One region of the Streptomyces sp. NPDC013317 genome, then DNA from elsewhere that is predicted to be linked to it. Evidence: riboswitches for the same ligand, from Rfam matches in the RefSeq annotation. Region 1 holds a riboswitch; each other region holds the start of a gene.
The links. Region 1 has a riboswitch for cyclic di-AMP ahead of ACZ3IJ_RS30300 (M23 family metallopeptidase). Riboswitches for the same ligand answer to the same signal wherever they lie in the genome.
Positions count from the first base shown of each region.

Region 2: it holds a riboswitch for cyclic di-AMP, as region 1 does, so the genes downstream of both, ACZ3IJ_RS00490 (M23 family metallopeptidase) here and ACZ3IJ_RS30300 (M23 family metallopeptidase) in region 1, are expected to answer to the same signal.
Region 3: it holds a riboswitch for cyclic di-AMP, as region 1 does, so the genes downstream of both, ACZ3IJ_RS11200 (transglycosylase SLT domain-containing protein) here and ACZ3IJ_RS30300 (M23 family metallopeptidase) in region 1, are expected to answer to the same signal.

Region 1 covers NZ_JBVHDX010000015.1:36,386-45,957, forward strand. The annotation lists gene ACZ3IJ_RS30285 (STM4012 family radical SAM protein) at 1-941, shown strand, start outside; gene ACZ3IJ_RS30290 (STM4011 family radical SAM protein) at 954-1,814, shown strand; gene ACZ3IJ_RS30295 (SGNH/GDSL hydrolase family protein) at 1,801-2,613, opposite strand; gene ACZ3IJ_RS30300 (M23 family metallopeptidase) at 2,771-3,715, opposite strand; cyclic di-AMP (ydaO/yuaA leader) riboswitch at 3,720-3,890, opposite strand; gene ACZ3IJ_RS30305 (tyrosine-protein phosphatase) at 4,268-5,080, shown strand; gene ACZ3IJ_RS30310 (DUF6126 family protein) at 5,102-5,257, opposite strand; gene ACZ3IJ_RS30315 (helix-turn-helix domain-containing protein) at 5,277-5,924, opposite strand; gene ACZ3IJ_RS30320 (aspartate aminotransferase family protein) at 5,999-7,384, opposite strand; gene dxs (1-deoxy-D-xylulose-5-phosphate synthase) at 7,381-9,264, opposite strand; gene hpnH (adenosyl-hopene transferase HpnH) at 9,343-9,572, opposite strand, start outside.
Region 2 covers NZ_JBVHDX010000001.1:114,258-123,829, forward strand. The annotation lists gene ACZ3IJ_RS00470 (CobW family GTP-binding protein) at 1-971, shown strand, start outside; gene ACZ3IJ_RS00475 (DNA gyrase/topoisomerase IV subunit A) at 968-3,424, opposite strand; gene ACZ3IJ_RS00480 (M16 family metallopeptidase) at 3,649-5,010, shown strand; gene ACZ3IJ_RS00485 (M16 family metallopeptidase) at 5,037-6,404, shown strand; cyclic di-AMP (ydaO/yuaA leader) riboswitch at 6,617-6,782, shown strand; gene ACZ3IJ_RS00490 (M23 family metallopeptidase) at 6,796-7,581, shown strand; gene ACZ3IJ_RS00495 (GntR family transcriptional regulator) at 7,753-8,436, shown strand; gene ACZ3IJ_RS00500 (HPr family phosphocarrier protein) at 8,689-8,970, opposite strand; gene ACZ3IJ_RS00505 (bifunctional acetate--CoA ligase family protein/GNAT family N-acetyltransferase) at 9,147-9,572, shown strand, end outside.
Region 3 covers NZ_JBVHDX010000003.1:523,102-532,673, reverse strand. The annotation lists gene ACZ3IJ_RS11225 (RNA ligase) at 1-530, shown strand, start outside; gene ACZ3IJ_RS11220 (phosphatase domain-containing protein) at 534-1,451, shown strand; partial or broken gene ACZ3IJ_RS11215 (alpha/beta fold hydrolase) at 1,458-2,159, opposite strand; gene ACZ3IJ_RS11210 (CapA family protein) at 2,226-3,338, shown strand; gene ACZ3IJ_RS11205 (phosphoribosyltransferase family protein) at 3,394-4,671, shown strand; gene ACZ3IJ_RS11200 (transglycosylase SLT domain-containing protein) at 4,680-5,546, opposite strand; cyclic di-AMP (ydaO/yuaA leader) riboswitch at 5,551-5,707, opposite strand; gene ACZ3IJ_RS11195 (phosphocholine-specific phospholipase C) at 6,024-8,048, opposite strand; gene ACZ3IJ_RS11190 (SpoIIE family protein phosphatase) at 8,232-9,572, opposite strand, start outside.

The DNA of each region.
Region 1 (9,572 bases):
TGCGAGCCGTTCCGCTCTCCGTCGAGACCTCGCCCTCCACGGCGACCGCCGACCGGCTCGCGGTCCTGGCCGAGAGGGGCGCCACCCGGATCAGCATCGGTGTGCAGAGCTTCGTGGAGGCCGAGGCGCGCGCCGCCGTGCGGCCCCAGCGCCCTGCCGACGTCGAGGCCGCGCTCGCCCGCATCCGGGACACCGGCGTCCCCGTCCTCAACATCGATCTGATCTACGGCATCGACGGCCAGACCGTCGAGTCCTGGACGCGCTCCCTCGACGCGGCGCTCGCCTGGGCGCCCGAGGAGCTCTACCTCTACCCCCTCTACGTGCGTCCGCTCACCGGCCTCGGCCGGCTCTCCCCGAACGCCGACCGGGAGTGGGACGAGCAGCGGCTGCGGTTGTACCGCCACGGCCGGGACCATCTGCTCGCGCGGGGCTACGCGCAGGAGTCGATGCGGATGTTCCGGCGCGCCGACGCCCCGCCCCAGGGTGCCGACGACTACGCCTGCCAGACCGACGGGATGATCGGTCTGGGCTGCGGGGCCCGTTCGTACACCTCGTCGCTGCACCACTCCTTCGACTACGCGGTCGACATGAGGGAGATCCGCTCGATCGTGGACGCCTACACCGGAACGGAGGACTTCACACGGGCACGGGTGGGCCGGTGGGTCGACGCGGACGAGGCGCGCCGACGCCATCTGCTCCAGTCACTCCTCCAGGCCCGGGGCATGGCCACGGCCGGCTACGAGGAGCGGTTCGGCACCTCGCCGTTCGCCGACTTCCCCGCCGAGCTGCGCCGGTTCGAGGCGCTCGGCTGGCTGGACGCGACGGCCCCCGCCGGTCTGCTGCGGCTCTCACCCGAGGGACTCGCCCACTCGGACGCGCTCGGACCGGCGCTGTTCTCCCCCGCCGTGCGGGCGGCGATGGCCGCCTACGAGCCGAAGTAGCGGGGTGACGGAATGGACCTGACCATCCTCTACCGGGGCCCGCTCGCCTCCTGCGACTACGACTGTCCCTACTGCCCCTTCGCCAAGCGTCGTGACAGCCGCGAGCAGCTCCGCGCCGACCGCGCGGCGCTGGAGCGCTTCTCGGCCTGGGCCGCGGCGCAGACCGGCGACCGGCTCCGCATCCTCTTCACCCCGTGGGGCGAGGGACTGGTCCGGTCCTGGTACCGGCGGACGCTCGTCGAGCTGTCACACCTGCCGCACATCGAGCGGGTGGCGATCCAGACCAACCTGAGCTGTCGTACGGAGTGGCTTGCGGAGGCCGACCCCGGCACGCTGGCGCTCTGGTGCACGTACCACCCCGGGCAGACGCCGTACGACCGCTTCCTCGCCAAGTGCCACGCGCTGACCGCCCGGGGGACGCGCTTCAGCGTCGGGATCGTCGGTCTGCCCGAGCACCGGGAGCACGCCGGGCGGCTGCGGGACGCTCTCCCGCCCGAGGTCTACCTCTGGGTGAACGCGGCCGAGGGGCACATGTACACCGACGAGGAGGCCGGGGCCTGGACGGCCCTCGACCCCCTCTTCCCGTACAGCCGCCGACCGCACGCCTCAGCCGGTCTCCCCTGCCGGACCGGTGAGTCGGTGATCTCGGTGGACGGTGACGGGACGGTGCGGCGCTGCCACTTCGTCAAGGCCGAGCTGGGCAATCTGTACGACGGTTCGTACCGTGCCGCGCTGCGCCCGCGCGCCTGCCCGCTCTCCGCCTGCGACTGCCACATCGGCTACGTCCATCTGGAGACGCTGCCGCTGTACGACGTGTTCGCCGGCGGTGTCCTGGAGCGGATACCGGCCCCCGTCGTACTCAGAGGGGCATGAGGTCTCCGAGCGGCATGAGGTCCGGGCGCTTGGCCGCCACGTGGTCGCCCGAGCTCTCGCCCCGCAGCCGCCGGCCGATCCACGGCACGAGGTACTCCCTGGCCCAGTTGATGTCGTCGCGGCGCACCTCCAGCGTGCCGCGCGGCGGGAGCGGCGGCCAGGGCTGGTCCGGGTCGGCCGGTACGCCCAGGCCGAGCACCTGGGCGGCGCGGAGCGCGACCCTGGTGTGCCCCTCGGGCGAGAGGTGCAGCCGGTCGTCGTCCCAGGCCCGCCTGTCCTGCACCGACCGCAGCGACCAGAGGTCGAGGACCGGGCAGTCGTAGCGGTCCGCGATGGACCGGACGTGGGCCGTGTACGTGGCGATCTTGCCGCGCAGATGCTTCAGGACGGGTACGTCGCGGGTGTCGAAGCCGGTGGTCACCATCACGGTGCCGACGGCGGACGTCAGGTCGGCGACGGCGCGCTCGAAGCGCTCGGCGACGTCGTCGGGGTCGGTCCCGGGGCGGATGATGTCGTTTCCGCCCGCGCAGAAGGTCACCAGGTCGGGGGCGAGTTGCTTCGCCCTCGGGACCTGCTCCTCCACGATCTGGTCCAGCAGGCGGCCGCGTACGGCCAGGTTGGCGTAACGGAACGCGTCGTGCTCCGGCAGCCGGTCGGCGAGGAGCACCGCGAAGCGGTCCGCCCAGCCGACGTACCTCCCGTCGGGCCCGGGGTCCCCCACGCCCTCGGTGAAGCTGTCACCGATCGCCGCGTACGACCCGAATACGTGCGTGTCTCTTGATCTCGAATCGTCTGCCACGGGACCACATCTTTCCCTTGCGGGTGTGACCTACGCGAACGTAAGGAGGGGTTGACGCCGGGTGAGATACGCCACCGGTCAAGATTCCACCAAGCCGGAATACGCGCGGGGGCCCGGCACTGGTGAGTGCCGGGCCGCCGCGGGTGCTGCCGGTGGGTCAGATGCTGACGCCGTGCGAGCGCAGGTAGGCCAGCGGGTCGATGTCCGAGCCGTAGCTCGGGCCGGTACGGATCTCGAAGTGCAGGTGCGGACCGGTGGAGTTGCCCGTCGAGCCGGAGAGACCGATCTCCTGGCCGCCGGTGACGGTCTGGCCGGCGGAGACGTTCAGGGAGGAGAGGTGGGCGTACTGCGAGAACGTGCCGTCGGCGTGCTGGATGACGACCTCGTTGCCGTACGAGCCGCTGTTGCCCGCGGAGTAGACGGTGCCCGCGCCGACGGCCTTGACCGAGGTGCCGGAGGAGGCGATGAAGTCGACACCGGTGTGGTAGCCGGAGGACCACATGGCGCCGGAGGCGCGGTACGGGGTGGAGATGCCGCCACTGACGGGGGCGACCCAGCCGGCGGAGGAGGACTGCGCGGGAGCGGACGCCGGGGCGGCGGTGCCGGCCGGGTCACGCTCGGCGGAGCGGGAGGCGCGCGTGTCGGAGGAGGACTTCTCCGCCTTCGGGGCGGCCTTGGGGGCAGCCTTCGGAGCGGCCTTGGGCGCGGCCTTGGCGGTCGACTTGGCGCCGAGGGTGAGCTTCATGCCGGGAAGGATCAGCGACGGGTCCTCGCCGACGACCTGGCGGTTGTCCGCGTAGAGCTTCTTCCAGCCGCCCGCGAGGTGGTGCTCGGCGGCGATCTTCGACAGGTAGTCGCCACGGACGACGGAGTACGTCTTCGGCTTGGCGGTCTTCCCGGCGGCCGGGGCCTTGGCGGGGGGCGCGGCGACGGAGGCGACGGCCTGGTGGGACGTCACGGACGGGGCGGCCTTCTCGGCGGCGTGGGCTCCGGTCGCACCGAGCAGGGGCAGGGCGACGACGGCGCCACCCGTACCGGCGGCGACGAATCCACGCGTGAGCGGGTTGGCCTTGGGACGGCGGTGCTTACCCTTTGCGGGCATGGCGAATTCCTCTCCGTCGCCTGCGAGGTGAGCTGTCGGGTTCGGACTGGAGATGTCCGGCCGCGTTTCACGCGGCTTCACCCCGAGCCGCCCGGAACGACCGGAACGGCGTACTACCTGGGTCCCCCGCTCCTGCCGTACGTGGGTGGGTGCGGATTCCGGGCGGTGGCAGGATTCGGCGGTTCCGACCGGATTGAGCGTGACGCTAGACGAGCGGGTCGGGGCGAACAAGCCGCCTCTTTTCGTTCGCAATCACGGGCGGGAATTTCGCGCCGAATTCCGGTCACCCTCCGTGGAGGGCGTCACCGCGATCTCCTTTTCCGGTAAGGGCATTGCGAAAGACGATCAGGCACGGTCCGTCACCTCTATGACGCTGCTCACGCGCCGAATCCCATCTCCCCTTCAACCAGGGCGCGTTATACCTAAGAGCCCAATTCGGACAGAACACCCATTCCCATACCCCGGGGGTAGGCGAAGGCCCGATCACCCGGGATGATTGGCCCAGGAATCGATCAGCAGTCGATCCCGATCCGCCGAACTTCAGGAGCACTCGTGACGCAGCAGCTGCCACAGGTCCCGTCGACCGAACCCGAGCTCACCGGGGTGCGCAACTTCAGGGACGTGGGCGGACTGCCGACCGTGGACGGCGGTTCGGTGCGGTTCGGCCGTCTCTTCCGCAGCGGCCACCTGGCGCACGCCACCGAGGAGGACGCCGCGTTCCTCTCCACCCTCGGGCTGCACACGATCTTCGACTTCCGCAATGTGGCCGACCGCAAGATCGAGGGGCCGGACGTCGAACTGCCCGGCGTGCGGAACGTGAACATACCGCTCAACGACCCGGCCGACGGCAAGGAGTTCTGGAGGCTGGTCAGGACCGGCGAGCTGGAGCAGCTCCGGGGCATCCTCGGCGACGGCAAGGCGACGGCGCGAATGTCCGATTCGTACCGGAAGATGATTGTCGAGCGGACCGCGGAGCACAGCGGCATCCTGCACGCGATGGCCGAGGACAGTGTCCCGGCGCTGATGCACTGCGCGGCCGGCAAGGACCGCGCCGGCCTCTCCATCGCCATCTCCCTGCTCGCGGTGGGCGTGGAGCGCGAGGCGATCGAGGCGGACTACGTGAAGTCGAACGACCCGCACCGCCGCTACAAGGTGCGGCGCAGCTCCACCTCCGCGGACGCCATGGCACCCGAGGTGATGGAGCTGCTCAGCCCGCTCTTCGACGCGCGGGTCGAGTACCTGCGGGCCGCGTTCGAGACGATGACGCAGACCTGGGGGACGGTCGAGGGCTACCTCACGGACGGCCTGAAGCTCACCCCGGAGACGCGGGCGCGGCTGCGCGAGCGTCTCGTCGTCGCGGTGTGACCCTGACCCCCGGCCCGGCCGCTACCGGTTCTGCCCGCCGAGCACGAAGAGCAGATAGAGGAAGCCGGCGAACAGGTGCCCGGCCACCAGATAGGCGAAGAGCCGGAGCACCAGCCCCTTGGGGAACTTGCCGGCCTCGCGCTCCTCGCCGGTGACCGGCGCGGACTTCTCGGACATATCGACCCCTTTCCGGGGCTCAGCGCAGATGCGGGGCTCCGTCGCCGAGGCACAGCTCGGCGGCGGGGCTCTGCATGAGCGTGTGAACGAAGAGCAGCTCGGCCCCGCCGCGGCCGACGGCGCCGATCCGGTGCGGGGTGAGCGAGTCGAAGTGGGCGCTGTCCCCGGGATCCAGGACGTGCACGGCGTCGCCGAGGGCGAGACGCACCTGCCCGTCGAGGACGTGGAGCCACTCCTCGCCGGGGTGGACGCGCACGATGTCGGCCTTGGTGGCGTACGGGACGTGGACGCGGAGCGCCTGAAGGGCGCGGCCCGGCCCGCCGGCCTGGCGGTAGGTCCAGCCGTCCGCCTCGACGGGCTCGGACCGGTCCGCGCGGACGATCGGATCACGCTCGGGCGGAACCTCGCCCAGGAGCTCGGAGACCGTCGTACCGTAGATGCGGGCGAGGGCGAGGAGCATCGGGAGCGAGGGCTGCCGGTGACCCGTCTCGAGCCGGGAGAGATGGGCCGGGGAGAGCCCGGCCCGCTGGGCGGCGACCTCCAGGGTCAGTCCGCGGCGTCTGCGCAGGGCGCGGAGCTGCGGCGCGACGTGCGGCGCGTCCGGCAGGGCGTCGGACGCGTCCGGTGCGGCGGGGTCCGCGGACTGCTCCGCGTGGAGGTGTGCCATGCCTCCATTCCGCCAGGAAGTTTCCTCTGAGGCAAGTTTCTTGCCTCAGAGGCAAAATCACCGGGTCCCGACGGTCAGCGTTGCGCGACCGCCTGCTTGACCAGCGTCCTTCCGAAGTCCCACATCAGTCCGCCGGCTCCGTGGGCGTCATCCATCACGGCCGTGAACGCGGTCACGAACCGGTCCACGTCCGCCTCGTCGATGATCAGCGGCGGGATGAGCTTGATCACCTCCAGATGGTCCCCCGACACCTGGGTCAGGATGCGGTGGCGCTGGAGCAGCGGCACGACGACCATCTGCGCGAAGAGCCCCTTCCGGGCGGCCTGCAGCATCGTCCACCGGCTGCGCAGGCCCAGCGAGGAGGGCCGCCCGAACTCGATCCCGATCATCAGGCCACGCCCGCGGATCTCGTGCAGCAACTCGTAGCGGGGCACGAGCTCCTTGAGGCGGGTGGAGAGCAGCTCGCCGATCCGGCGCGCGTGCGCCACCGTCCCCTCGTTCTCCATGACCGAGAGCACGGCCAGCCCGGCGGCCATGGCCTGCGCGTTCGACCCGAAACTGGCGGAGTGGACGAGGACGCGGTCCATGGACGAGTAGACCTTCTTGAAGATCCAGTCCTTGCCGAGCGTCGCGCCGACCGGCACGTACCCGCCGGAGAGCGCCTTGGCGACACAGAGCAGATCGGGTTCGACGCCGTCCTCGTGCTGGTACGCGTAGAAGTCCCCGGTCCTGCCGAGACCGGTCTGCACCTCGTCGGCGATCAGGACGGCCCCGTGCCGGTGCAGCAGCTCCTGCGCGGCGCGCAGGAAGCCGGGCGGGGCCTCGTGCACCCCCTTGCCCTGGATGGGCTCGACGACGAACCCGGCGACATCGCCCTTGCGCAGTTCGCGCTCCAGGGCGTCCAGGTCGCCGAGCCCGATCGCGGTGTCGGGCAGCAGCGGGGCGAAGCCGTCCCGGAAGCCCTTCTCGCCGTTGACCGAGAGGGAGCCGGTGGTCAGGCCGTGGAAGGCGTGGGAGCAGTAGACGATCCTGGGCCTGCCGGTGGCGTACCGGGCGAACTTCAGGGCGGTCTCCACCGCCTCCGTACCACTGTTGCCGAAGAAGACGCGGTCGAGGTGCGGGCTGTGGGCGAGCAGCTTCTCGGCGAGCAGCCCGGGCAGCGGCTGGCAGTCGAAGCGGGTGAGGTCGGCGAGCGAGGCGTCCAGGACGTCGTGGAGGGCCTTGCGGACGACGGGGTGGTGCCGGCCCAGGCCCATCACGCCGAAGCCGGCCAGCATGTCGAGGTGGTCGCCGCCCTGGGCGTCCCAGAAGTGGGCGCCCTCGGCACGTACGTAGACCTTGTCGAAACCGATGGTGTGCAGCATGCGCGGGAGCTGGTGGTTGAGGTACCGGGTATGCAGGTCGTAGCGCTCCGCGCCGCGTTCGGCGAGCAGTGCCGCGAGGTCGAACTCCTTGCTCATCGCCCCTTCTTCCGGGTCAGTGCGGCGCTGATCCGTCCGGCGATCTCCACCGGGGTCAGGCCGAGGTCGGCGAGCACCTCGCCGCGCTTGGCGTGGCCGAGGAACTGGTCGGGGATCCCGAAGGTCCGCAGCGGGACGTCGACGCCGGCGTCGCGCAGCGTCTGGCCGACGGCAGCGCCGACGCCGCCGGTGCGGATGCCGTCCTCGACGACGGCGACCAGCCGGTGCCGCTCGGCGAGCGGGACGAGGGCCTCGTCGACCGGTTTGACCCAGCGCGGGTCGACGACGGTGCACCGGATGCCGCGTCCGGCGAGCAGATCGGCGGCCTGGAGGCAGACGTCGGCCATGACGCCGACGGAGACGAGGAGCACGTCCGCGTCGGGCTCCGGGGGCTCCAGGAGGACGTCCGTCCCGCCGATCCGCCGTACGGCCGGGACGGGTTCCCCCACCGTCTCCTTGGGGAAGCGGAGCAGGGTCGGGGCGTCGTCGACGTCGACGGCCTCGCGCAGCTGGGCGCGCAGCTCCTCGGCGTCGCGCGGAGCGGCGATCCGGAGGCCCGGCACGACCTGGAGGACGGAGAGGTCCCACATGCCGTTGTGCGAGGCGCCGTCGGTGCCGGTGACGCCGGCCCGGTCCAGGACAAAGGTGACCCCGCACCGGTGCAGGGCGACGTCCATGAGCAGCTGGTCGAAGGCGCGGTTGAGGAAGGTCGCGTACACCGCCACGACGGGGTGGAGTCCCCCGGCGGCCAGGCCCGCGGCCGAGACGACGGCGTGCTGCTCGGCGATGCCGACGTCCCAGACCCGGTCGGGGAACCGCTCGGCGAACGTCGTCAGACCGACGGGGTGGAGCATCGCCGCGGTGATCGCGACGACGTCCGGCCGCTCCTCCCCGATCTCGGCGATGGCCTCGCCGAAGACGGAGGTCCACGAGGGTCCGGCCGAGGGGGCGAGCGGTGCGCAGGTCAGCGGGTCCATGGCGCCGACGGCGTGGAAGCGGTCGGCCTCGTCCTGGAGCGCGGGCTGGTAGCCGCGGCCCTTCTCGGTGAGGCAGTGCACGAGGACGGGCCCGTTGAAGCGCTGGGCGTGGCGCAGCGCGGACTCGACCGCCGCGATGTCGTGGCCGTCGACGGGACCGACGTACTTGAGCCCCAGGTCCTCGAAGAGTCCCTGCGGAGCGAACGTGTCCTTGAACCCCTTCTTGGCGCCGTGCAGCGACTCGTAGAGCGGCTGCCCGATCACGGGGGTGTGCTGGAGGACGTCCTTTCCCCAGGCGAGGACTCGCTCGTACCCGTCGGTGGTACGCAGGGCGGCCAGGTGCTGGGCGAGGCCGCCGATCGTGGGGGCGTAGGAGCGCTCGTTGTCGTTGACGACGATGATCAGGGGCCGGTCCTCGGCGGCGGCGATGTTGTTCAGCGCCTCCCAGGCCATGCCGCCGGTCAGGGCGCCGTCGCCGATGACCGCGACGACGTGGTCGAGGCGGCCGGACACCTCGTTGGCCTTGGCCAGTCCGTCGGCCCAGCCGAGGACCGTCGAGGCGTGCGAGTTCTCGATGACGTCGTGCTCCGACTCCTCCCGCGAGGGATAGCCGGAGAGTCCGCCCTTGCTGCGCAGCTTGGAGAAGTCCTGGCGGCCGGTGAGCAGCTTGTGGACGTAGCTCTGGTGCCCGGTGTCCCAGAGGATGCGGTCGTCGGGCGAGTCGAAGACCCGGTGCAGCGCGACGGTCAGCTCCACCACCCCGAGGTTGGGCCCCAGGTGGCCGCCCGTCCTGGCGACGGCGTGGATCAGGAACTGCCGGATCTCCGCGGCCAGTTCGTCGAGCTCCGCGCCGCTGAGCGGCCGGAGGTCGCGTGGCCCCCGGATGTTCTCCAGAATCGTCATGCTCGGCCCCCTTTCGTCGTTCGGCCGTGCGGGAGGGCCGCGCCCGGTGGTGTCGCGGGCCCTCCCGTACCCGTCACGTCATCCGCGGTTCCCGGAGACGGTCTCGCGGGCCGCCCTCAGGGACTCCTTCAGCGAGCCCATGGTGGCGAGGACGGCGGTCGGCTCGTAGCCGCAGTGGGCCATGCAGTTGGCGCAGCGCGGGTCCTTGCCCCGGCCGTACTTGTCCCAGTCCGTCTCCTCGATGAGCTCCCGGTAGGTGGGGACGTAGCCGTCGCTCATCAGGTAGCAGGGGCGCTGCCAGCCGAAGA
Region 2 (9,572 bases), on a different contig from region 1:
CCCGGATCGGGGTCATGGTCAACGACTTCGGGGACATCGGGATCGACGCCATGACGGTCGCAGGGCAGGTCGGTTCCACCGTCTCGCTCGGTAACGGGTGCCTGTGCTGTGCCGTCGACGTGAGCGAGCTGGACGAGTACCTCGAGGTCCTCACCCGGCCCGAGATGCGCCTCGACGTGATCGTCGTCGAGGCCAGCGGGCTGGCCGAGCCCCAGGAGCTCGTCCGGATGGTGCTCGCCAGCGACAACGAGCGGATCGTGTACGGCGGGCTCGTGCAGGTCGTCGACGCGGCCGAGTTCACGCGGACGCGAGCCCGGCACCCCGAGACGGACCGGCATCTCGCCCTCGCCGACCTGGTGGTCGTCAACAAGGCCGACCGCGTGGGGGAGCGGGAGCTGGACGCCGTCCACGAGGCCGTCACGCGGCTCGCGGGGCCCGCCGCGGTGGTCCGCGCCGCCCACGGACGCGTCGACCCCGAGCTCCTCTTCGAGAGGGTCGTCCCGGAGGGGGAGATCGAGGGCCAGATGTCGATCGAGGACCTGCTGTACGGCGACCCCGACGACGCGCACGACCACCCGCACGCCTCCTACGAGACCCTCTCCCTCGCCTCCGGCACGGCGCTGCACCCCCGCAGGCTCATGACGTTCCTGGACTCCCGGCCCGAGGGGCTCTACCGCATCAAGGGATGGGTGGACTTCGGCGACGCCGACCCCGACAACCGCTACGGCGTGCACGCCGTCGGCAGGTTCCTGCGCTTCTACCCCGAGCCCTGGCCGGCCGGCGAGGACCGGCTCACCCGGCTCGTCCTCATCGGCTCGGGCATCGACGGCGACGCGCTCCGCAAGGAGCTCGTCGACTGCCACGTGAACGGCCCGCAGGACGCCCCCGACGAACACAGCATGTGGGGCGTCCTGCGGTACGTACAGGAGATCGACCAGGAGACCGGTCCGGAGACCGGTCCCGCGCTCTAGCTCGCCGGGCCCGCCACCACCGTGACCGGCTTCGGCAGCGGGGTGCCCGAGCCGTCGCGGCGCGGGTCGGCCTCGGGCAGCTCCACCGGCGTGCCGTTCGCCTGCGCGGCGTGCGCCGGGGTGGCGCCCGCCCAGGCCAGGATCAGCACGTCCTCGCCCTTCAGGAACCGCTGGCAGCGCACACCGCCGGTCGCACGCCCCTTGCGGGGGTACTGGTCGAACGGAGTCAGCTTCGCCGACGTGGCGGCCGAACCGTCCAGCGTGCCCGTGGAGCCCGCGACGGTGAACACCACCGCGTCCGCAGCCGGGTCCACCGCGGTGAACGAGAGCACCTCGGCGCCCTCGGCGAGCTTGATGCCCGCCATACCGCCCGCCGGTCGGCCCTGGGGCCGTACCTGCGAGGCCTGGTAGCGCAGCAGCTGGGCGTCGGAGGTGATGAAGACCAGGTCCTCCTCGCCCGTCCGCAGCTCGGTCGCCCCGACGATCCGGTCACCCTCCTTGAGGGTGATGACCTCCAGCTCGTCCTTGTTCGCCGGGTAGTCCGGCACGACGCGCTTCACCACGCCCTGGAGCGTGCCGAGCGCCAGGCCCGGGGAGGCCTCGTCGAGCGTGGTCAGGCAGACGACCGTCTCGTCGTCCTCCAGGGTGAGGAACTCCGCCAGCGGCGCCCCGCCCGCCAGGTTCGGCGCGGCGGCCGTGTTCGGCAGCTGGGGCAGGTCGATCACCGCGATCCGCAGCAGGCGTCCGGCGGAGGTCACCGCGCCGACGTCGCCGCGCTGGGTCGCCGGGACCACGGAGACGATCGCGTCGTGCTTGGCGCGCTTGCCGTCCGAGGCGGCCGGGATCTCCTCCGTCGCCGTACGGGCCAGCAGCCCCGTCGAGGACAGCAGGACGCGGCAGGGGTCGTCCGCGACCTCCAGGGACGTCGCGGCGATCGGCGCGCCCGCCGACTCCAGCAGGACCGTACGCCGGTCGGTGCCGAACTTCTTCGCCACTGCGGCCAGTTCGCCGGAGACCAGCTTGCGCAGCTCGCTGTCGGAGTCCAGGATCCCGGTCAGCTCGTCGATCTCGCCGTTGAGCCGGTCGCGCTCGGTCTCCAGCTCGATCCGGTCGAACTTGGTGAGCCGGCGCAGCGGGGTGTCGAGGATGTACTGCGTCTGGACCTCGCTCAGCGAGAAGTGCTCGACGAGGCGCTCCTTGGCCTGCGCCGAGTTCTCGCTGGAGCGGATGAGACGGATGACCTCGTCGATGTCGAGCAGGGCGACGAGCAGCCCCTCGACCAGGTGCAGCCGGTCGCGCTTCTTGCCCCGGCGGAACTCGGAGCGTCGGCGCACCACGTCGAAGCGGTGGTCGAGATAGACCTCCAGGAGCTCCTTGAGGCCCAGCGTGAGCGGCTGGCCGTCGACCAGCGCCACGTTGTTGATACCGAAGGACTCCTCCATCGGCGTCAGCTTGTAGAGCTGCTCCAGGACCGCCTCGGGCACGAAGCCGTTCTTGACCTCGATCACCAGGCGCAGACCGTGGTTGCGGTCGGTGAGGTCCTTGACGTCCGCGATGCCCTGCAGCTTCTTGGAGCCGACCAGGTCCTTGATCTTGGAGATGACCTTCTCGGGGCCGACCGTGAAGGGCAGCTCGGTGACGACGATGCCCTTGCGGCGGGCCGTCACGGTCTCCACCGTCGCCGTGGCGCGGATCTTGAACGTGCCGCGGCCGGTCTCGTACGCGTCCTTGATGCCCGACAGGCCGACGATCCGGCCGCCGGTGGGCAGGTCGGGGCCGGGGACGAAGCGCATGAGCGCCTCGAGGTCCGCGTTCGGGTACCGGATCAGGTGCCGGGCGGCGGCGATGACCTCGCCCAGGTTGTGCGGGGGCATGTTGGTCGCCATACCGACCGCGATGCCGGACGCGCCGTTGACCAGCAGGTTCGGATACGCGGCGGGGAGCGTGACCGGCTCCCGCTCCTGGCCGTCGTAGTTCGGCGAGAAGTCGACGGTGTCCTCGTCGATCGACTCCGTCATCATGAGCGCCGCGGCGGCCATCTTCGACTCGGTGTACCGCATGGCGGCCGGCGGGTCGTCGTTGCCCAGCGAGCCGAAGTTGCCGTGGCCGTCGACCAGCGGGAGGCGCATGGAGAACGGCTGGGCCATGCGCACCATCGCGTCGTAGATCGACGCGTCGCCGTGCGGGTGCAGCTTGCCCATGACCTCGCCGACGACGCGGGCGCACTTCACATAGCCGCGGTCGGGGCGCAGGCCCATCTCGTTCATCTGGTACACGATGCGGCGCTGGACGGGCTTCATGCCGTCGCGGGCGTCCGGCAGCGCGCGGGAGTAGATCACCGAGTACGCGTACTCGAGGAAGGAGCCCTGCATCTCGTCGACGACGTCGATGTCGAGGATCCTCTCCTCGAACGCGTCGTCCGGCGGCGGTGTCTTCGTGCTGCGGCGGGCCATCGCGGCTGCGGCTCCTTCACCAACAAGGTTGATCTGACGCGGACCATTGTGGACCGTCCCACCGACAACGCCGACCGCGACCCGGGTACGGGCCGCCGTCAGCCGTGCGCGACGCCCCCGCGACCCGGAAGAGGGACGCCGGGAACCTGCGGGAACTTCGCCAGGTGCCGGTGCGCTTGCATAGGGTGGCAGGACTTTTCCATATCGCGATCGAAGGGACGTACATGCCCATGGGTCACACGGCCACGGCAGAGGCCGGCTCCGGCGGCCTGACAGCGACCGAGCACCGGCTGGCCAACGGCCTGCGCGTGGTGCTCTCCGAGGACCACCTGACCCCGGTCGCCGCGGTGTGCCTCTGGTACGACGTCGGTTCCCGCCACGAGGTCGCGGGCCGCACCGGCCTCGCCCACCTCTTCGAGCACCTGATGTTCCAGGGCTCGAAGCAGGTCCACGGCAACGGCCACTTCGAGCTGGTGCAGGGCGCGGGCGGCTCGCTCAACGGCACGACGAGCTTCGAGCGCACCAACTACTTCGAGACCATGCCCACGCACCAGCTGGAGCTCGCGCTCTGGCTGGAGGCGGACCGCATGGGCTCGCTGCTCTCCGCCCTGGACGACGAGTCCATGGAGAACCAGCGGGACGTCGTCAAGAACGAGCGCCGTCAGCGGTACGACAACGTGCCCTACGGCACGGCCTTCGAGAAGCTGACCGCGCTGGCCTACCCCGAGGGCCACCCCTACCACCACACGCCGATCGGCTCCATGGCCGACCTGGACGCGGCGACGCTGGAGGACGCGCGGGCCTTCTTCCGCACGTACTACGCGCCGAACAACGCGGTCCTCTCGGTCGTCGGCGACATCGACCCGGCGCAGACCCTGGCCTGGATCGAGAAGTACTTCGGCTCCATCCCGTCCCACGACGGCAAGCTGCCCCCGCGCGACGGCACGCTGCCCGACGTCCTCGGGGAGCAGCTGCGCGAGGTCGTCGAGGAGGAGGTCCCGGCCCGCGCGCTGATGGCCGCCTACCGGCTTCCGCACGACGGCACGCGCGAGTGCGACGCCGCCGACCTCGCCCTGACCGTCCTCGGCGGCGGCGAGTCGTCCCGGCTCCACAACCGTCTGGTCCGCCGCGACCGTACGGCCGTGGCCGCGGGCTTCGGTCTCCTCCGCCTGGCCGGCGCGCCCTCGCTCGGCTGGCTGGACGTCAAGACGTCCGGCGGGGTCGAGGTGCCCGTGATCGAGGCCGCCGTCGACGAGGAGCTGGCCCGGTTCGCCGCCGAGGGCCCGACGCCCGAGGAGATGGAGCGCGCGCAGGCCCAGTTGGAGCGCGAGTGGCTGGACCGGCTCGGCACGGTCGCGGGCCGCGCCGACGAACTCTGCCGCTACGCGGTCCTGTTCGGCGACCCGCAGCTCGCCCTGACCGCCGTCAACCGGGTCCTCGACGTCACCGCCGAGGAGGTGCGGGCCGCCGCCGCGGCCCGGCTGCGCCCGGACAACCGCGCGGTGCTGGTCTACGAGCCGGTCGGCACCGAACAGAACGACGCCGACCAGGCCGACAGCGACGAGGAAGAGGGAGCGGACCAGTGACCGACGCTGCCGCGTCTTTGACGAACATGACGTTCCACCCGCAGCCGGAGCCGGGGGTTGCCCGGCCCTGGGCCTTCCCGGCCCCGGACCGCGGAGCGCTGGACAACGGCCTGACGGTGCTGCGCTGCCACCGCCCCGGCCAGCAGGTCGTCGCCGTCGAGATCTTCCTCGACGCACCGCTGGAGGCCGAGCCCGCGGGCCTCGACGGTGTCGCCACGATCATGGCCCGCGCGCTCTCCGAGGGCACGGACCAGCACACCGCCGAGGAGTTCGCCGCCGAGCTGGAGCGCTGCGGCGCCACGCTCGACGCGCACGCCGACCACCCGGGCGTACGAGTTTCCCTGGAGGTCCCCGTCTCCCGGCTGCCCAAGGCGCTCGGGCTGCTCTCCGAGGCCCTGATCGCGCCGGCGTTCCTCGAGACCGAGGTCGAGCGTCTGGTGCGCAACCGGCTCGACGAGATCCCGCACGAGGCGGCCAACCCGGCCCGCCGGGCGGCCAAGCAGCTCTCCAAGGAGCTCTTCCCGGCGGACTCGCGCATGTCCCGGCCGCGCCAGGGCACCGAGGAGACGGTGGAGCCGATCGACGCCGCCGCCGTCCGTGCCTTCTTCGACGCGCACATCCGGCCGTCCACGGCCACGGCCGTCGTCGTCGGCGACCTGACCGACGTGGACCTGGACAAGGTGCTCGCCGAGTCGCTCGGCGCCTGGACGGGCGACACCGCCGAGCCGCGCCCGGTCCCGCCGATCACGGCGGACGACACCGGCCGTGTGGTCATCGTCGACCGCCCGGGTGCCGTCCAGACCCAGTTGCTGATCGGCCGCGTCGGCGCCGACCGGCACGACCGTGTCTGGCCGGCCCAGGTCCTCGGCACGTACTGCCTCGGTGGCACGCTCACCTCCCGCCTGGACCGTGTCCTGCGCGAGGAGAAGGGCTACACCTACGGTGTCCGTGCCTTCGGCCAGGTGTTGCGCTCCGACGGCGAGGGCAACGGCGCCTCGATGCTCGCCATCAGCGGATCCGTCGACACCCCCAACACCGGTCCGGCACTTGACGACCTGTGGAAGGTGCTGCGCACCCTCGCCGCGGAAGGTCTGACGGACGCCGAGCGCGATGTGGCCGTGCAGAACCTGGTGGGCGTGGCGCCGCTCAAGTACGAGACCGCCGCCTCGGTCGCCGCGACCCTCGCCGACCAGGTCGAGCAGCACCTTCCGGACGATTTCCAGGCGCAGTTGTACGCGCGTCTCGCCGAGACCGGCACGGTGGAGGCGACGGCCGCGGTCGTCAACGCCTTCCCCGTGGACCGACTCGTCACCGTGCTCGTGGGTGACGCGTCGGAGATCGAGGAGCCCGTACGCGCCCTCGGCCTCGGCGAAGTGACCGTCGTCACCGGCTGATCGAGTCGCCGTGCCGCCGCGTCCGGCGGCACCGGAGGACCCCGACGTCACGGTACGTCGGGGTCCTCCTCTTTGTCCGTATTGCTGCGGACGGTGGCTGTATGGCCTGTGGCATGTCTTACAAACAGGCGTGTCTGTTTGGTGATTGAAAGACGGTCCGCTTAGCGTCAATCCGGCTGTTCGCCAGTTGCACCCGCCGCACCCGCGGCATCGGACAGTCATCGCCGAGTCCCCGTCAGGCGCGAGCCTGGGGAGCCGGGGACCCACACGAAGTCCCTGGGGTGAATCGGACGCCTTCGCACCCGTGCGGAGGGGCCCGTAGGAGACCTTCCTGCTCCGAACCCGTCAGCTAACCCGGTAGGCGAGAAGGAAGGAAAGGAACAGCCCCTACATGGCGTTCACCCGTGCCACCGGGAAGCATCGTGGTCCGAGTCGTCTGTCGCGCCGCACCGCCGGCATCGCCGGCGTCGCGACCCTCGCCACCACCGGCGTCATCGGAACCCTCGCCTCCCCGGCACTCGCCGTCGACGCGGACGCTGCCCCCTCGGTCGAGGACACCGGGCTGACCCAGATCATCGCCGCCGACTCGCTCGCCGACACCATCGACGCCCAGGCCGCCGCCCAGGAGCGCGAGGCCGCCGAGGCCGAGGCGAAGCGCCAGGCGGAGGCCCGTGCCAGGGCCGAGGCGAAGCGCAAGGCCGAGGCCCGCGCCAAGGAGATCCGCGAGGCCAAGGAGCGCGCCGCCCGTGAGGCGGAGCGCAAGCGCCTGAACTCCTTCCAGCTCCCCGTGGCCGGCTCGTACGTCAGCACCGGCTACAAGACCGGCGGTGCGCTCTGGTCCTCCGGCAGCCATTCCGGCGTCGACTTCCACGCCGCCTCCGGCACCAAGGTCGTCTCCGTCGGCTCCGGCACCGTCGTCGAGGCGGGCTGGGGCGGTGCGTACGGCAACAACGTCGTCATCCGGATGAACGACGGCACGTACACCCAGTACGGTCACCTCTCCGCCATCAGTGTCGGGGTCGGCCAGTCCGTCACCCCGGGCCAGCAGATAGGCATCTCCGGCTCGACCGGCAACTCCACGGGGCCCCACCTCCACTTCGAGGCCCGCACCACCGCCGAGTACGGCTCCGACATCAACCCGATCGCGTACCTCCGCGCGCGTGGTGTGAACGTCTGACCGTTCGAGGTCTTTCCCGGCTTCTCAGAAAAGCCCCGGCTCGTACCGAGCCGGGGCTTTTCGCTGACCGAAAACATATCCATGGATCCTTGAGAGCCGTCGGAAACAAAGCCCTGCTGCAATAGAGTCGCCGGAGAACCGGTTTCGCGCGGATCAAGGCGGAGGTCGAACATGCGCATTCCCGCGCACTCTGTATGCACGGCGATCCGGGACGACATCGTCACCGGGGTCTTCGCGCGCGGCAGCCGGCTGACGGAGGAGCAGCTCGCCCGCCGTTACGGAGTCTCCCGCGTCCCCGTCCGGGAGGCGCTGCGCACCCTGGAGTCCGAGGGCTTCGTGATCACCCGCCGCCACGCGGGCGCCCAGGTCGCCGAGCCCACCGAGCAGGAGGCGGCGGACCTGCTGGACGTCCGGTCCCTGCTGGAGCCGCTGGGGGCCGCGCGCGCCGCGCAGCGCCGCACCGAAGCGCACCTCAAGGTGCTGCGGGGCCTGGTCAGGCTGGGGCAGGAGCGGGCCAGGCGGGGCCAGGCGGAGGACCTGCGCCCGCTCGGCGGCTGGTTCCACGAGACGCTGGCCCAGGCCTCGGGCAGCCCGGCGCTCAGCGCCCTGCTCACCCAGCTGCGGCACAAGATCGACTGGATGTACGCGATCGAGCTCCCGGCCCAGCCGGCCGAGGCGTGGGCCGAGCACGGGGCGATCGTGGACGCGGTGGCACGCGGCGACGCGGAGCGGGCCCGTGCGCTGACCGCGACGCACGCCGAGCGGTCACTGGTGCTGCACCGGCTGAAGCGCCCGGAGCACGGGCGCGTGAGGGTTTCGCAACATGTCGTAAACACCGCGAGCGTCCGGAATTAACGAGCGGGCCGTATACAAAGAGCACTGAATTTCGCGGGCCGGTTCTGTCCTGCCCGGAATGGTGCTTGTCCGGATCGGCGTCCGCCTGGAATGACGTCCGCCCGGAATGGCACTCGGAAATGCGCAGTGCGCGACGCGCCGTGCACAATTCGCTGTCCGTGATGCGTCGCAGGGAATGTGCCCGCGGAATCGGGGGGACGAAAAAGCCGCGCCGCCGGTGTTCCGGCGTGCGCGGCTTCTTCGGAGATCGGGTCAGACGGTCTCGGGAAGCTCCTCGAGCCCCTCGGCAACCAGCTTCGCCAGACGGTCGAGCGCGACCTCGGCGCCCTCGGCGTCCGAAGCGAGAACGATCTCCTCGCCGCCCTGCGCGCCCAGACCGAGCACCGCGAGCATCGACGCGGCGTTGACCGGGTTGCCGTCGGCCTTGGCGATCGTCACGGGGACGCCGGAGGCCGTGGCGGCACGGACGAAGATGGAGGCGGGGCGGGCGTGCAGGCCCTCGGCCCAGCCGACGTTGACGCGGCGCTCAGCCATGGTGTTGCCCTTCAAGTCTCAAGCGGGTTGTCTAGACCAGTCTCCCACAGGCCGCGGGGTGCTCGTGGCCGACCTCCGGCCCCCGCGCGAGGGCCGATCGGTCCTCCTTACCTTGCATGGCGCACAGGTGCCGCGCGACCGGTGCCCGTGTCGGACCCCGGCCGTAGGCTTGCCCCATGCAGAGCGCGTCGGAACAGCCGGGCCGGCCGGGGGAGCCGGTACAGGCAGTGCAGTCGCCACAGGCGGCCCAGGCGACACAGCCGGAGCACGCCTACCCCGACCACTGGGAAGCGGACGTGGTCCTCCGCGACGGCGGCACGGCACGCATCAGGCCCATCACCGCCGACGACGCCGAACGGCTGGTCAGCTTCTACGAGCAGGTCTCCGACGAGTCGAAGTACTACCGCTTCTTCGCGCCGTACCCACGGCTCTCCGCCAAGGACGTGCACCGCTTCACCCACCACGACTTCGTCGACCGGGTGGGGCTCGCGGCGACGGTCGGCGGGGAGTTCATCGCCACGGTGCGGTACGACCGGATCGACGACCGCGGCATGCCCGCCTCCGCGCCGGCCGACGAGGCCGAGGTCGCCTTCCTGGTCCAG
Region 3 (9,572 bases), on a different contig from region 1:
GCACCGACGCCGAGGGCTTCGTGCTCCGCTACGCCTCAGGTGTGCGCGCCAAGGCCAAGCTGAGCGAGTACGTACGCCTCCACAAGGTGCTCACCGGCGTCACCGAGCGGGACATCTGGCGCAGCCACGGCATCCAGCGCTTCGCGGGAACGTCCGTCAAGCGCCTGGCCCAGGGCCTGGGTTGCTCGGTCGCCGAGCTCGGCGGCGTGAAGTCCGCGGGCGGCCGGCCGCTGGACGCGCTCCTGGAGCAGGTGCCGGACGAGTTCGACGCCTGGGTGCGCGGGGTCATCGCCCGTCTGGAGGACGAGGCGGCGGCCCGCGAGCGCGCCATCGACGAGGCGTACCGGGGCGTCGCCCACCTGGCGGGGGACCGGGGTGCCTTCGCCCGGGCCGTCAAGGCCCTGCCGGTCGACGGCGACCTCCGGTCGGCCCTGTTCCTGCGCCTCGACGGGCGCCCCACGGACCTGTTCGTCTGGCGCTCCGTCAGGCCCGAGGCGTCCGACCCGTTCACGACCGATGTGGAGAACTGAGCCGTGCCCGACGTACACGTCATGACGGGGCTTCCGGCCTCGGGGAAGACGACGGCCGCCCGACGGCTCCAGACGGAGGCCGAGGGCCGGATGCGTCGAGTCAACCTCGACGACCTGCGCACCATGCTGGACATCCCCGCTCCCGAGCGGGGCCGCTCCCACGCCCACGAGCGGACCGTCCTCGACATCCAGGACGCGGCGGTCCGCTCGGCCGTCGAGGGCGGCTTCGATGTCGTCGTCGACAACACCCACCTGACCCCGCACATCCCCAAGCGGCTGAAGGCGGCCGTCGTCGGCCTCGACGCCCGTTTCGTGGTGCACGACTTCACCGACGTACCGGTCGAGGAGTGCGTACGGCGCGACGCCGCGCGCGAGCGGCCCGTCGGGGAGGAGATCATCCGCATCCTCGCCGACAAGCACGCCAAGGCCACCCGGGGCGGCTGGCGGCTGACCGCCGAGTGGCTGGGCGAACGGCCCGCGGCCGTGCCGTACGTCCCCGACCCGGCGCTGCCCTCGGCCGTGCTGTGCGACATCGACGGCACCCTCGCGCTGCGCGGCGACCGCGGCCCGTACGACTTCACCCGCTGCGACCTCGACCTGCTCAACGTCTCCGTCGCCCGCGCGCTGCGCGCCTTCCGCAGCGCCGAGAACGACACGATCGTGCTGCTGTCCGGTCGCAGCGAGGACCACCGCGCCCTCACCGAGTCGTGGCTCGCACGCCATGAAGTGCCGTACGACGAGCTGTGGATGCGGGCATCGGACGACGGGCGCGGCGACGACATCGTCAAGGCCGAGCTCTTCGACGCGCACATCCGCCACCGGTTCGCGGTACGGGTCTCGCTCGACGACCGCGACCGTGTCGTCGCCCTCTGGCGCCGCATGGGCCTGCCGACCTGGCAGGTCAACTACGGCAACTTCTGAGCCGGGTCACGCCGGCGTCACCGCGCCGTCGAGGAGGATCCGCGCCGGCTCGCGCGGCTGGGAGAACATGGGCCAGTGGCCCGTGTCCCTCCGCACGAGCCGATCGCTCGCTCCTCAGCAGCGCCGCCACGTCGCCCGTTCGGTTCGGCGCCGTCCAGCAGGCACTTGACGTACGTCGCCGGCAGCTCACCGAGCGGGTGGGCCGGCTCGGTCGGCTCGGTGAGCGTCGCGCCCAGGTGGGGCGTCGCGCCGGCGACGAGACGCGCGATCTGCTCCTCGTCCATACCCTGGCCCTCGAACTCCGCGGCGTCGAGCGGCGGCCAGAAGCCCCCGTTCTCGGCGATCGCCCCCTCCACCATGGCCCGGCCGTCCGGCCACGCGGACACGAACGACTCACCGTCCGCCGGCACATTGGAGTCCACGAACACCACACGGGACATCCGGTCGTCGATCCGCTCGGCGGCCTGACCGACCGATGCCCGCGTAGCTGTGCCCCACCAGGACGACGTCCCGCAGATCGCGGCCCTCGACCACCTCGACGACGTCCGCCACGTGCGTCCGCTGCCGCGCCGTCACACCCCGCCGCTCGGCGACACCGGAGAGCGTCACCGCGTGGGCCCCGTGACCGGCGGCCCGCAGCTCGGGAACCACCTCGTCCCACGCCCACGGTCCGAGCCACGCGCCTGCGACCAGAACGAATTCAGTCATGCCGCCAACGTAGCGAAGGGGTCCGACAATCCGGCCCGCCCGCGTCGCCGCGTCTACCCTGGGTGTATGGGCGGTGACCTGGTCCGACTCTTCCTCTGCGGCGACGTGATGCTCGGCCGCGGAGTGGACCAGATCCTTCCCCACTCCGGCGACCCGGCGCTGCACGAGCGGTACGTGCATGATGCACGGTCCTATGTGGCGCTCGCCGAGGAGGCCAACGGCCCCATCCCGCACCGCGTGGACTACACCTACCCCTGGGGCGTCGCGCTCGACGTCCTGGACGCCGAGGCGCCCGACGTCCGTGTCACGAATCTGGAGACCGCGGTCACCACGAGCGACGAGTTCGCGCCCGGCAAGGCGGTCCACTACCGCATGCACCCCGAGAACCTGCCGAGCCTGACCGCCGCCCGCCCCGACGTCTGTGTCCTCGCCAACAACCACGTCCTGGACCACGGCCACCAGGGCCTGAACGACACCCTCGACACCCTGGCCAAGCACGGCGTGGCCACGGCGGGAGCGGGCGAGGACGCCGAGGAGGCGGCACGGCCCGTGGTCGTCCCCCTGCCCGGGGGAGGACGGTTCGTCGCGTACGCCCTGGGCATGGCCTCCAGTGGCATTCCGCGGGACTGGGCCGCCACAGCGCGGCGCGGCGGCGTCCACTTCGCCTCGGGGCCAGGCCACTCCGCCGCCACCGGCCTCCTCACCCGGATCCGGGACACCAGGCGCCCCGGCGACATCGTCATGGTCTCGATCCACTGGGGTTCGAACTGGGGGTACGCGCTCTCCCGTGCCGACGTCGACTACGCGCACGAGCTGGTCGACGCGGGTGTGGACGTCGTGCACGGCCACTCCTCGCACCACCCCCGGCCCCTGGAGGTCCACCGGGGCAAGCCGGTCCTCCACGGCTGCGGCGACCTGATCAACGACTACGAGGGCATCACGGGCTACGAGCAGTACCGCGACGATCTGCGTCTCCTCTACCTCGTCACGCTGAGACCCGAGGACGGCCGCCTCCAGGAGGTACGCATGATTCCCCTGCGGGCCCGCCGCCTGCGGCTGGAGCACGCCCCCCGCCGCGACGCGCGCTGGCTCCACGACGTACTGGGCCGGACCAGCCGGCCCTACGGAACGCGGGTGGACCTCGACGAGGACGGGACCCTCGTCGCACGCCCCGCCTGACGGGCGGCGGCACGCACCCGCCCGCACACACGCTCCGACCAGGGAGACGAGCGGGATGTACTTCACCGACCGCACCGACGCAGGACGGCAGCTCGCCGCACGCCTGGAGCATCTCAAGGGCCACGACGTCGTGGTTCTGGGGCTTCCGCGCGGCGGGGTGCCGGTCGCCGAACAGGTCGCCGACGCACTCGGCGCGCCCCTGGACGTCTGTCTCGTACGCAAACTGGGGGTGCCGTTCCAGCCGGAGCTCGCCATGGGAGCCATCGGCGAGGGCGACGTCCGGGTCCTCAACGACCATGTCCTGGCGGACACCCGTGTCTCCGGAGGCGATCTGGCGGCCGTCGAGTCACGCGAGCGCGCGGTCCTCGCACAGCGGGCCCGGCGCTACCGGGGCGACCGCCCGCCGGCCCGGCTCGACGGCCGCACGGCCGTGGTCGTCGATGACGGACTGGCGACGGGCGCCACGGCGGTCGCCGCCTGCCGGGTCGTGCGCGCCCAGGGGGCCGCGCGGATCGTCCTCGCGGTGCCGGTCGCGCCGAGCGACTGGCCCGAACGGATCGGCCGGGAGGCGGACGAGACCGTCTGCGTGCACGAACCGGCGTTCTTCTACGCGATCGGCCAGTTCTACGAGGACTTCTCACAGACCCCGGACGAGGACGTCGTCGCCTGTCTGGAGCGCCACCACTCCGGGCGGGGGGCGGACGCCCGGGATCCGGAGGTGCGCATCCCGGCCGGGGAGGTGCGGCTCGCGGGCCAACTGGTGGTGCCCGACGGCGCCCCGGGGATCGTGCTGTTCGCCCACGGCAGCGGCAGCAGTCGGCACAGCCCGCGCAACCGGGCCGTCGCGGAGAGCCTGAACCGTGCCGGTCTCGGCACGCTGCTGTTCGACCTGCTCACCGAGGAGGAGGCCGACGACCGCGGCAACGTCTTCGACACGGAGCTGCTGGCCGGCCGGCTCGCCCGGGCCGCGCACTGGCTGGGGGGCCGGCCCGGCCTCGACGGCCTGCGGATCGGCTACTTCGGCGCCAGCACCGGCGCCGCGGCCGCTCTCTGGGCCGCGGCGGACCCGCTCTCCGACGTGGCCGCCGTCGTCTCACGCGGCGGGCGCCCGGACCTCGCCGGAGCGCGCCTCGCGCAGGTACGCGCTCCGACGCTGCTGATCGTGGGGGGCCGCGACCCGCTCGTGCAGGAGCTGAACGAGTCGGCCCAGGCGCGGCTCACCTGCGAGAACCGGCTCGTCGTCGTCGCCGGTGCCGGGCACCTCTTCGAGGAGCCCGGCACGTTGGAAGAGGTCGGCCGACTGGCCTCGGGCTGGTTCGCCGACCACTTCTAGGGCGTCCGTCAGTACGGTCCGTTGACGTTGTCGATGGAGCCGTAGCGGTCCGCGGCGTAGTTGCAGGCCGCGGTGATGTTGGCGACCGGGTCGAACAGGTCCATGGACGTTCCGGGCACGTGGTACGCCAGGAAGGTCGGCTCGATCACCTGCAGGAGGCCCTTGGACGGGGTTCCCTTGACGGCGTTGGAGTCCCAGAGGTTGATGGCCTGGGGGTTGCCCGAGGACTCACGCATGATGTTGCGGTGGATCCCCTCGTACGAACCGGGGATGCCGTACTTCTGCAGGACGTCGAGCGACTCGCGGATCCAGCCGTCGAGGTCGTTGGTGTAGCTCTTGGCGGCGACCGGCGCGGCCTTGGCCGGGGCGGCCTTGGTCACGGTCTTGGCCGATGCGGCGCCGGGCGCGGCACTGCGCTGCTGCGAGCGGTCGGCGCGGTCCGTGCTCGTCGTACGCGCCGGGGCCTTCTGCTGCTTCGTCGCGGCCGCGGGCTTCCCGCTCAGCGTGAGTTCCAGACCCGGACGAATAAGTGACGGATTGTCACCGACGGCCTTGCGGTTCGCCTTGTACAGCGCCTTCCAGCCGCCCCGCACACTCTGTTCGTGCGCGATCACGGAAAGGGAGTCGCCGCGGACGACGGTATAGATCTTGGCAGCGGAATTCCCGGCGGTGGGAATCGATTCGGCGATCTTCGCCGGGCTGCTGAAGACGGTCTTCTCGAGGGGCGCGACGGCCGGGGCCGTGTTCGGCGCCGCGTGCGCGGTGGCCGTGGCCACGAGGGGGAGAGCCAGCGCGGCTCCACCCGTGCTCGCGAGGGCGATACCTCGGCTGAGGGGACGTCGCTTGGGGCGCCGGTGCTTACCGTGAGCGGACATGCGGGATTCCTCTCCGGCGCCTGCGGGGTGAGCTGTCGGGTTCGGGCTGGAGCTGCCCGGCCGCACGCGTGCGGCTACACCCCAAGCCGGTCCGGAAATCCGGGACGGCGAAAAAACTGGGTCCCCCGCTCCTGCCGACGGGTGAATGGCTGGTCTTTTTCGGACGGTGGCAGGATTCGGCGATCCGTCCGGGTCGAGGTGACCGTAGGCGAGGAATGTCGGACGGAACAAGGTGGGGCATGGATGCGAAATGAACAGGAAATTCAGAAATGCGTTCCAGGTGATCACGGCCGAGCCGAACTGCCGTGCGGCACAAGGGGAAGGCGCCCCTCCGCATAGGTTGCGTCCTCTTCGCGTGATTCACGTCACCCGTGATCCCAAAACGGTCATACGGGCAATTTCATCCCAGCCAAGAAAAGGGACACAAGGGCATGAAATTGCCCTTGTGTCCCTTTTTGTCGGAAGTGGTGGTGTGTGTCAGCCCGTGACGCTGGGTGTGCCGGTCTCGATGTGGCCGGTGTAGCGGCGTGACCAGGTGCCGTCCACGTCGGCCGTGATCGTGAAGTCGTACCAGCCGTTGCTGTACGCCACCGCGTTGAAGAAGTCCTCGCGCGACGAGCCGGCCGGGACCGTGTACGTCCACGGCCCGTCCGTGCGGTAGGCGTTCGAGCGGATCGTGAAGGTCACGGGACCGGGGGAGGTGTTGGTCAGCCTGAGGTAGAGCGCCGACTTCCCGGTGCCCGGCTCGGTCGCGAACCGCGCCGCCACCTCGATCGCCTTGCCGGCCTTGGACGCGTCCCCGATGAAGCGCCTCAGGAAGCGGTTGGGGCCCATCATCGAGATGTCGTACTTGCCCGACCCGGACCCGAGCCCGATGTTGAAGTAGTCCGTGGCGGTCGCGCCCGGGTCCACGGTGTACTGCCAGGCCGCGGTGTCCCGGTGCTGGTGCGGGTGGATCGTGAAGTGGGCGGCCCGCTTCGCCTCCGCGCCCTGGTTCGTCATCGAGAACCAGGCGAGGATCTTGCCCGCCGCCCCGAACTCGAACCGGTCGAGGTTCCCGTTGACCTGGTACGGCACGGCGCGCGCCGGCCGGGTGCCGGTCTCCTGTGCGGGCAGGGCGTTGTCCTGGGGCACCGGGTTCGGCAGCGGGCCGCAGGTGGACTGCCCGATGACCTTGGCGGTGGAGGGGAGGCCGGTGGGAACTCCGTACACCGGGCGCGCGAAGTCGAAGACTCCCGTCAGGTCCCCGGTGACCTTCCGCCGCCAGGCGCTGATGTTCGGGCAGGTCGCCGGGGTGCCGAGGGCGGCCGTCCAGGTCTCCATGAAGCGCAGGACCGAGGTGTGGTCGAAGACCTCGGAGCTGACCCAGCCGCCACGCGTCCAGGGCGACATGACGAGCATCGGGACGCGGAAGCCCAGGCCGATCGGCACGCCGTCGATGTACTCGCCCGCGGTGCCCGGCGGGGCGACCGGCGGCGGCACGTGGTCGAAGAAGCCGTCGTTCTCGTCGTAGTTGAGGAACAGCACGGTCGAGTCGAAGACCTCGGGGTTCGCGGCCAGGGCGCGGTAGACCAGGTCGACGAAGTGCGCGCCGTCGCCCGGAGGGGCGTAGGGGTGCTCGGAGAAGGCCTCGCTCGCCACCACCCAGGAGACCTGCGGAAGCGTCCCGGCGACCGCGTCGGCGCGGATCGCGGCGGCGATGTCGTCCGGGGTGGACCCGGTGACCTTCGGTACGGAGCCCATGCCGCGGTCGTACAGGGGGTTTCCGGGCCGCGCGTCGGTGAACTTCTTGAAGTACGCGAGACCGTTGTCGCCGTAGTTGTCCTGGGCGTTCTGGTAGACCTTCCAGCTCACACCGGCCCGCTGGAGCGCCTCGGCGTACGTCTCCCAGGTGAGCCCGGACTCCTCGCCGCCGTCCTTGCTGGAGGCGTCGATCTTGCCGCTCCAGAGGAAGGTGCGGTTCGGTCCCGTGGCGCTGAGCGCCGAGCAGAAGTACGCGTCGCAGACGGTGTAGTTGTCCGCGAGGGCGTAGTGGAACGGGATGTCGCCGCGGTCGAGGTAGCCGAGGGTGCGGGTGTTGCCGACGCCCGTGACCCAGTTGTCCATCCGGCCCTTGTTCCACGCCGCGTGCTGCGAGGTCCAGCTGTGCGGCAGGTCCCCGTTGCACTGAGCCAGGGTCTCCCCGTCGACCCCGCCCGCGGGCGGGGTGGCGCTCAGCTTCCACGGGTACTGACGCCCGCCCCAGTTGGGCTGGTTGAACATGCCCCAGCCGCCGGGGATGTTTCCAGCCGCCCGGTCGGCGAAGCCCCGGACGCCGCGGAGTCTGCCGAAGTAGTGGTCGAAGCTGCGGTTCTCCTGCATGAGGATCACGACGTGCCTGACGTCGGTGATGGTGCCGGTCGCGGCGGTGGCGGCGGCCGACGCCGTGCCCGCGGGCAGCGTCGCTCCCGCCACGAGCCCTGCCCCGATCCCGACGAATCCCCTGCGGCTGATGGGAGTCATGCCCCGCCTCTCGTGTCACCGCGTGCCCGCTTGGCACACGGTGGACAGGATGAGGGAGGTGCATCTAAAGGTATACGGCCGTGCGGTAATTCTTTGGTGAACTTAAGAAGGGCAGCAGGTCGCGGAGGTTTGATTGGTCCCCAATCGAACCAATGCGACAACGTGCGCCCTGCGGTCGGTCGTCTACGGGAGGGCTTCGGCGCCGTCCCGGCGCAGCATCAACAGCGCCGCGTCGTCCTCCGCGTGCGGTCCGCCCGCGAGGGAGCCGAGGAGGTGGTCGGCCAGCTCCTCCAGATCCGGAGGCCCGTGGGAGAAGGCGGCGGCCAGCCGCGAGAGTCCGACGTCGAAGTCCTCGCCCGGCTTCTCGACCAGTCCGTCGGAGTAGAGCAGCAGCGTCTCGCCCGGCGCCAGATGAGCCGTCGTGTACGGATACGGGGCGAGCCCCCAGTCAGAGGGGAGCCCCAGCGGCGGGCCTCCCGCGAGGCGCAGGCGTTCGACGGTGCCGTCCGCGTGGCGGAGCAGCGGCGGCGGATGGCCCGCGTTCGCCGCGCACACCTCTCCCGTGGCCAGCGCGACCCGCAGATAGGCGCAGGTCGCGAAGCGGTCGGCGTCCAGGTCCGCGAGGAACGCCGACGCCTTTCCCAGCACGCTGTCGCACCCGTGGCCCTCCGCCGCGTACGCGGTCATCGCGACGCGCACCTGCCCCATGAGCGCCGCGGCCTCGATGTCGTGCCCTTGCACGTCACCGATCGCGAGCCCCAGCCCCCCGTCGGGCAGCACCACCGCGTCGTACCAGTCGCCACCGACCCGCACCCCCTGTCGTGCCGTCCGGTAGCGCACCGCGATCCGGCCCCCGGGGATCGCCGGGATCCGTCGCGGCAGCATGGAGTTCTGCAGACCCGAGGCGATCTCCCGTGAACGGTCGAGCGCCAGCACGCGCTGGACCGCTCGGGCGACCGCCTTCGCCCAGGCCTTCATCAGGGTGTGGTCCGCCAGGGTGAAGACGGACCGGTCGTCGTAGAAGATGCCCAGGGCGCCGAGGGGACGCCCGTCGTCGACCAGCGGCAGGAACGCGCCGGCCGTCGCGTCGAAGCCGTGCCGATGGCGGGCCAGTCGCGGATAGCGGTCCAGGAAGGCGTGGACCGAGGTGAAGAAGAGCGGGCGGCCGGTGCGTACGGCGTCGTTCAACGGCCAGGAGTCCGCGAGCCGCGACTTCCGAGGGAACCCCGCCGCGTCCGGAGCGAGGACGGTGCGCACCATCTGAAGACGCCCCTGTTCCAGCACCCCGAGCGACATCGCCTTCGCGCCGAGCGGGCGCAGGCCCACCTCGTCGCCGAGGACCGCGGAGACCTCACGCACACTCATGGCCCGGGCCAGTGCGAGCGCGCCCTCGCCCAAGGCGCGCAGCGGATCCTGTGCCTCCTCGCCCGGTAGTCGCAGCGCGGAGTGCGCCAGGTCCGGCGTGGCGTCCCCGACCACCCCCACCACCCGGAGGCCGCCGTGTGGCTCCCTTGCGACGCTGCC